3 regions of the Cutibacterium sp. KB22876 genome follow, and region 3 is predicted to be linked to each of the others. Evidence: predicted binding sites of a transcription regulator. Region 3 holds the regulator's gene; each other region holds the start of a gene.

Evidence for each region. The regulator HrcA, encoded in region 3, represses chaperone genes, less so after heat shock. The targets are predictions, from matches to a motif close to TTGGCACTCGNNNNNNNCGAGTGCCAA.
Region 1: a site for HrcA is predicted at 883-909, ahead of groL (chaperonin GroEL). Genes of this name have one in related genera too.
Region 2: a site for HrcA is predicted at 1,330-1,356, ahead of groES (co-chaperone GroES). Genes of this name have one in related genera too.

Annotation. Positions count from the first base shown of each region.
Region 1 covers NZ_AP040858.1:1,120,417-1,122,686, forward strand. Annotated here, with positions in the region: gene manA (mannose-6-phosphate isomerase, class I) at 1-409, opposite strand, end outside; gene AC6I1W_RS05120 (DUF3263 domain-containing protein) at 458-742, opposite strand; gene groL (chaperonin GroEL) at 1,078-2,270, shown strand, end outside.
Region 2 covers NZ_AP040858.1:2,599,484-2,601,753, forward strand. Annotated here, with positions in the region: gene groL (chaperonin GroEL) at 1-869, opposite strand, end outside; gene groES (co-chaperone GroES) at 881-1,177, opposite strand; gene AC6I1W_RS11805 (LppM family (lipo)protein) at 1,384-2,270, opposite strand, start outside.
Region 3 covers NZ_AP040858.1:1,608,387-1,610,656, reverse strand. Annotated here, with positions in the region: gene dnaJ (molecular chaperone DnaJ) at 1-952, opposite strand, end outside; gene hrcA (heat-inducible transcriptional repressor HrcA) at 956-1,975, opposite strand; gene AC6I1W_RS07275 (MBL fold metallo-hydrolase) at 2,119-2,270, shown strand, end outside.

The DNA of each region.
Region 1 (2,270 bases), 490 kb from region 3:
CGAAGTCGCTCATGGCGACGAGGATTTCTGGCTTGGGCCAGTCATCGACGAAGGTGCGCTGGGAATCGGTGACGTCAACGCCAGCCTGGTTCTCGCGTACGAATCCATTTCGCGCCATACGGGCGTCAGGGTGGGCCTGGAGGCTCAGTGGGCGGCGAGCCGAGAGGATCTTGAGCAGGAAAGGTAGCCTGGATCCGAAGGCATCACGGCTGCGCTCACCCAGCTCCTCGGGGTGCGCGTCGAGGTATTCGGTGAGGGGAGCACCGTCAAGGGTCGATGGCGAGGTTTCGTGGGCCCCGAGCCAGTACTCGGCCCAGGGCTGGCCGTCGGCTTCCCTTCCCAAGATATCAGGGATCGCGTCATAGGAGCCCCAGGAGTACGTCCGGACCGTACCGGTCAGGCGTTTCATAGTGTGCCTCTCGTCAATGGCGTCGCATCGTTGACAACGCCGCGTGTGTCATCCGAGCAGCTGCGCGCTGCGGGCCTTGCGCTTTTGACTGCGGACTCGTTGCAGCCTCCCGACAAGGGCGGGCGCATATCGCGCGGCCGACTCATCGTCGATCAGCTCGTTGAGTCGTAAGTGGTAGCGGGGGGACGACATGTTGAGCCTCTCGCGGATGACGGTCTCCTTGTCAACACCCGGGTTCCCGGTCTGCCAGGACTCCTCGAGATCCAGAATCGCGCGGTCCGATGCACTGAGATCGCTGGACGTCGCGGTTTCGGGGGCGGGAGAATCTGACACAAGGCCAGTCTAGGGCGCGCATCACAATCACCACCCGGTGACGCGACGCAATCTGCCTGACGCCATCGTCGGCAGCACAATCAGTCACTTTCCGCTCATCAACTCTTTGCACTCACTGGGTGCGAGTGCTAAACATGTCATTGGCACTCGGCAAGCGAGAGTGCTACTGCCCGAATCGGTGTTGCGAGTGCCGACGAGGGTGGTCATCCCGGTGATGAGATCACCAGATCGTCCGTCGCGGGCATCACGGGGAAATACAACGCGGGGTCGCTCCCGCCACACCATCTGACGTCCACGGGCTGCCAGGCCCACCGGAGCGGAGGAATTCCCCAAACATGGCAAAGCTCATCGAATTCAACATTGAGGCCCGCCGCGGGCTCGAGGCGGGTATGAACACCCTCGCCGACGCGGTCAAGGTCACCCTCGGCCCCAAGGGTCGCAACGTCGTTCTCGAGAAGTCGTGGGGCGCCCCCACCATCACCAACGACGGTGTCTCCATCGCCAAGGAGATCGAGCTCGACGATCCGTACGAGAAGATCGGCGCTGAGCTCGTCAAGGAGGTCGCCAAGAAGACCGACGACGTCGCTGGCGACGGCACCACCACCGCCACCGTTCTCGCCCAGGCCATGGTCCGTGAGGGCCTGCGCAATGTTACCGCCGGCGCCAACCCGATGGGCCTGAAGAAGGGCATCGAGACCGCCGTCGAGGCCATCAGTGCTCGTCTGTCCGAGATGGCCATCGACATCGAGACCAAGGACCAGATCGCCTCCACCGCCTCCATCTCGGCTGCCGACACCACTGTCGGTGAGATCATCGCCGAGGCCATGGACAAGGTCGGCAAGGAAGGCGTCATCACCGTCGAGGAGTCCAACACCTTCGGCCTGGAGCTCGAGCTCACCGAGGGCATGCGCTTCGACAAGGGCTACATCTCGCCCTATTTCGTCACCGACACCGAGCGCATGGAGGCTGTCCTCGAGGACCCCTACATCCTCATCGTCAACTCCAAGATCTCCTCGCTGAAGGATCTCCTGCCGATCCTCGAGAAGGTCATGCAGTCCGGCAAGCCGCTCTTTGTCATCGCCGAGGATGTTGAGGGAGAGGCCTTGGCTGGCCTCATCGTCAACAAGATCCGCGGCACCTTCAAGTCTGTCGCCGTCAAGGCCCCGGGCTTCGGCGACCGTCGCAAGGCCATGCTCAACGACATCGCCATCCTCACCGGTGGTCAGGTCATCTCCGAGGAGGTCGGCCTGTCCCTCGACGCCGTCACCCTCGACCTGCTGGGCCACGCTCGCCAGGTTGTCGTCACCAAGGACGAGGCCACCATCGTTGACGGTGCCGGCGACTCCGAGCAGATCGCTGGACGCGTTGCCCAGATCCGCAAGGAGATCGAGAACTCCGACTCCGACTACGACCGCGAGAAGTTGCAGGAGCGCCTCGCCAAGCTCGCCGGCGGTGTCGCCGTCATCAAGGTGGGTGCTGCCACCGAGGTCGAGCTCAAGGAGCGCAAGCACCGTATCGAGGATGCCGT
Region 2 (2,270 bases), 990 kb from region 3:
TCCTGCAGCATGGCCTTGCGGCGGTCACCGAAGGCCGGAGCCTTGACGGCCACCGAGTTGAAGGTGCCGCGGATCTTGTTGACGACGAGGGTGCTCAGGGCCTCCCCGTCGACGTCCTCGGCCACGATGAACAGGTTACCGTGGGCGGCGATGACCTTCTCCAACAGCGGGAGCAGGTCGTTCATCGACGAGATCTTGCCGGAGTGGACGAGGATGTAAGGATCCTCGATCACGGCCTCCATGCGGTCCTGGTCGGTGACCATGTAGGGCGACAGGTAGCCCTTGTCGAACTGCATGCCCTCGGTGAAGTCGAGCTCGGTGCCGAAGGTCTGGGACTCGTCGACGGTGATGACGCCGTCCTTGCCAACCTTGTCGAAAGCCTCGGCGATGAGCTCACCGATCTTCTCGTCACGGCTGGAGATAGTGGCGACACTGGCCATGTCCGAGGTGGTGTCGATGGCGCGCGAGATAGAGCGAAGCTCCTCCACGACGGCGTCGACGGCCTTCTCGATACCGTGCTTGAGACCGACCGGGTTGCCCCCGGAGGCCACGGCGCGCAGTCCCTCGTGAACGAGGGCCTGGGCGAGCACGGTGGCGGTGGTGGTTCCATCACCGGCCACGTCGTTGGTCTTGGTGGCGACCTCCTTGGCGAGCTGGGCGCCGAGGTTCTCGTAAGGATCGGTGAGATCGACCTCCTTGGCGACGGTCACGCCGTCGTTGGTGATGGTCGGGGCTCCCCACTTCTTGTCGAGAACGACGTAGCGCCCCTTGGGGCCGAGGGTCACCTTGACGGTGTTAGCGAGGGTGTCGACGCCGCGCTCGAGGGAGCGACGGGCCTCCTCGTCGAACTGAAGCTGCTTGGCTGCCATGTATCAGCGCCTCACTTCTCGACGACGGCGAGGATGTCGCGAGCGTTGAGGAGCAGGTACTCCTGGCCATCGTACTTGACGTCGGTGCCGCCGTACTTGGAGAAGATGACGACGTCACCCTCCTTGACATCCATGGGAACGCGGGTGCCCTTGTCGTCGACGCGACCGGGGCCAGCGGAGATGACCTTGCCCTCCTGGGGCTTCTCCTTGGCGGTGTCCGGGATGACGAGTCCGGAAGCGGTGGTCTGCTCGGCCTCGAGAGGCTGGACGAGGACGCGGTCCTCGAGCGGCTTGATCGTGGTTGCCACGTCAAGACCCCTTTCTACTGAAGACGGATTGTGTCATTGTCTCTCGCCAGGGGTTGCGAGCCCCGAGCGCGACGAACCATCGGCGTCGCGGGTGCTTCAGGTCCGTTGGCACACTCACCACGAGAGTGCCAACCACGAAAGTACACCCGTGGTTGGCACTCAGGCAACGGGAGTGCCAGAAACGGCCTTCCAAATATCGGCACCAATCAGTTGGATCCGTGGTTCTTCCAGAAGTCATCAGGGTTTGAGAGCGGCTGCTGATCAGGCTGAGGAGCCCCGGTCACATTCCCCGGGACATGTCCCCATGGCTGACCTAGCTGACTCTGGCTCGGGTTCTGGTAGGGCGACTGTTGTGCCTGAGGATTGCCCCGGTCGGGTTGACTGCCCCACTGCGGGGTCTGGCTGTTCCACTGCTGAGGCTGTTGCCCCTGCGGCTGCCCCGGATACTGCATCGCCCACGGGGCATCACCGTTCTCCGGCTCGCTCGCCTTCGGACCCTTCTTCTTGAGCACGACAGCCACGACGATCCCGATGATCGCCAAGGCCGCCACCGCGACGACGATCCAGACCCACGCCGGCACACCATCGTTGCGCTCACCAGTGGCGCTGAGCCCCTCGCTCGAGAACACGTCCTTGGGATCGGTCCAGGTGACGGTGTTCCCGTCGACCTTGCTCGATCCCGAGTGGCTCAACACCTTGCCGGGGAAGATGATGGAGACCTTGAAGTCGCTGAGCATGCTCGCATCGAGGGACTCGGTGGAACCACCTGCGTCATTGAAATAACCCGCATTCATCTTGAAGGTCACCTTGTCTTTGTCGAAGGTGATCTTGCTGCCGTCATCCTTCTTGTTGTACTCGGCTGCCGTGATGTCGCCCGAATAGGTGCAACCGATGTACTGATCATCCTCGAACTTTTCACCCTTCGCGCTCGAGGCCCCGCCGCCCATGCCCTTGACGTCACTGCAGTTGGAGAACTGGGAGGTGAGATCCTCCCCCGACATGTCGGCCATCGACTTGGAGATACCAACCGTGGCCTTGACGTGAATGTGATCCTCGTCCTTGATCTCCATTGCCGTGTCGAATTTGACGCACC
Region 3 (2,270 bases):
GGGTTCCCGACTGGGTTCCTGCCGGCACCTCGACGCTGACCGATTTCTGGGACTCCTCGAAGTCCTCGCGATCGGCCTCGAGGGTGTGCACCGGAACCTTGGTTCCCAGCGCAGCCGCCGTCATCGGGATCGTGACGACCATCTCGAGGTTGTCACCCTCGCGGGTGAAGACCTCGTGCGGGCTGATCGTCATCTCGATGTACAGGTCACCTGCTGGGCCACCACCGGGCCCCACCTCTCCCTGTGAATCCAGGTGGATCCGGTTGCCGTCGGCAACACCGGCAGGAATCTTGACGTTGATGGTGCGGGTGGTGCGCACTCGTCCCTCACCGGAGCACTCCTGACACGGATCCGGGATGACCGTGCCGTAACCACGGCAGGTCGGGCAGGGCTGGCTGGTGCGAATGTCGCCCAGGAAGGAACGCTGCACCGTGATGACCTCACCACGTCCCTGACAGGTGTTGCAGGTGACGGGCTCGGAGCCGGACTCGGCCCCCTTGCCCTGACACTTGGGACACACAACTGCGGTGTCGACCTCCAGCGGCTTGGTGACGCCGAACACCGCCTCGGCCAGGCTCAGGCGCATCCGCACCAGGGCGTCCTGACCTCGCCGGGTCCGTGAGCGTGGCCCACGTCCGCCACCACCGAAGGAGGTTCCACCACCGAACATGGCGTCAACGAGGTTGGTGAAGTCGAATCCAGCGCTGCTGAATCCTCCCTCCCCGAATCCGCCCATGCGGGCATTCGGGTCGCCACCACGGTCGAAGACGGCGCGTTTCTGCGGATCCTGGAGCACCTCATAGGCCTCCTGGACCTTCTTGAACTCGTCCTCGGATCCCGGTCCGGCCACATCGGGGTGGAGTTTCATGGCCTTGCGGCGATAAGCCTTCTTGATCTCGTCGGCGCTCGCATCGTGGGAAACACCGAGAATCTCGTAGTAGTCGTTGCTCAAGGATCATCCTTCTGCCAGGAACCGGCCCACATAACGGGCCACGGCTCGCACGGCTGCCATGGTTGAGGGGTAGTCCATTCGGGTGGGTCCGACCACGCCGAGGCTCGACAGGGTATCGTCGGATCCGTATGTGCTTGCCACCAGTGAGGTGGACTGGAAGGGCACGTCAGTGTTCTCGGCACCAATACGCACCGTGACCTCACCGGCTTCTCCAGCGGTGGCCTCGCCGAGCAGTCGCATCAGGACGACCTGCTCCTCGAGAGCCTCCAAGACCGGACGCACCGTCGTCTCCCACTGTGCACCGAATGCGGTGAGATTAGGAACCCCGGCGACCACCACGCGGGCAGATGGGTCGACGGCGAGGATCTCCAGGACCGTCGCGACGACGGAGGTCGCGCGCGGCCCCTCAGCCGGCCCGAGTTCGTCAAGAAGCCGATTGAGGGAGTCGACGGCCTCTGCCACCGTCAGACCGACGAGGGCCTGGTTGAGCCGGGTACGAAGGGCGACAAGATTCTGCTCGTCGTGACCGGGAAGCTCCACGATCCGCTGCTCCACCGACCCCGAGGACATGATGAGGACGATGAGGATGCGGTCGGTCGACAGGCTCACCAACTCGAGGTGACGGATCGTCGCCGTCGTCGCCACCGGATACTGCATGATGGCGACCTGGTGAGTGATCTGGGCGAGCAGTCGCACCGTGCGACGCACGATGTCATCGAGGTCGACGGCTCCGGTCATGAAGGCCTGGATGGCCCGGCGCTCTGGCCCGGACAGCGGTTTGAGGGTGGCGATCCGGTCGACGAAGAGGCGATACCCCTTGTCCGTCGGGATACGACCGGCGCTGGTGTGGGGGTGGGTGACGTACCCCTCCTCCTCCAGGACGGCCATGTCATTGCGAACGGTTGCCGGGGACACCCGAAGCCCGTGGCGTTCCACCAACGCCTTGGAACCCACCGGCTCCTTACTGGAGACGTAATCGGTGACGATGGCCTTGAGCACGTCGAGCTTGCGGTCGTCGAGCACAATCCCTCCTCACGCGATCCCATCGGGTACAAGTCCCACTTTGGCACTCTCAGGTGCCGAGTGCCACCTTATCGCGTTCACCTGACGTCCTTCTGCCTCTCTCGCTGGCAGCGCACGCCTCGGGACGTGCCACACTGGTGATCATGTCGACGAATCCCGAGACTCCCCGGTGGTCCGCTCTCACTGCCCGGGTATGGACGACCGTCATCAAACCGGAAGCCGTCACCTGCGGACTGGTCGCCGGTGACGATCATGTCCTCCTCATCGACACCGGCTCGGCTCCTGAACAGGGACA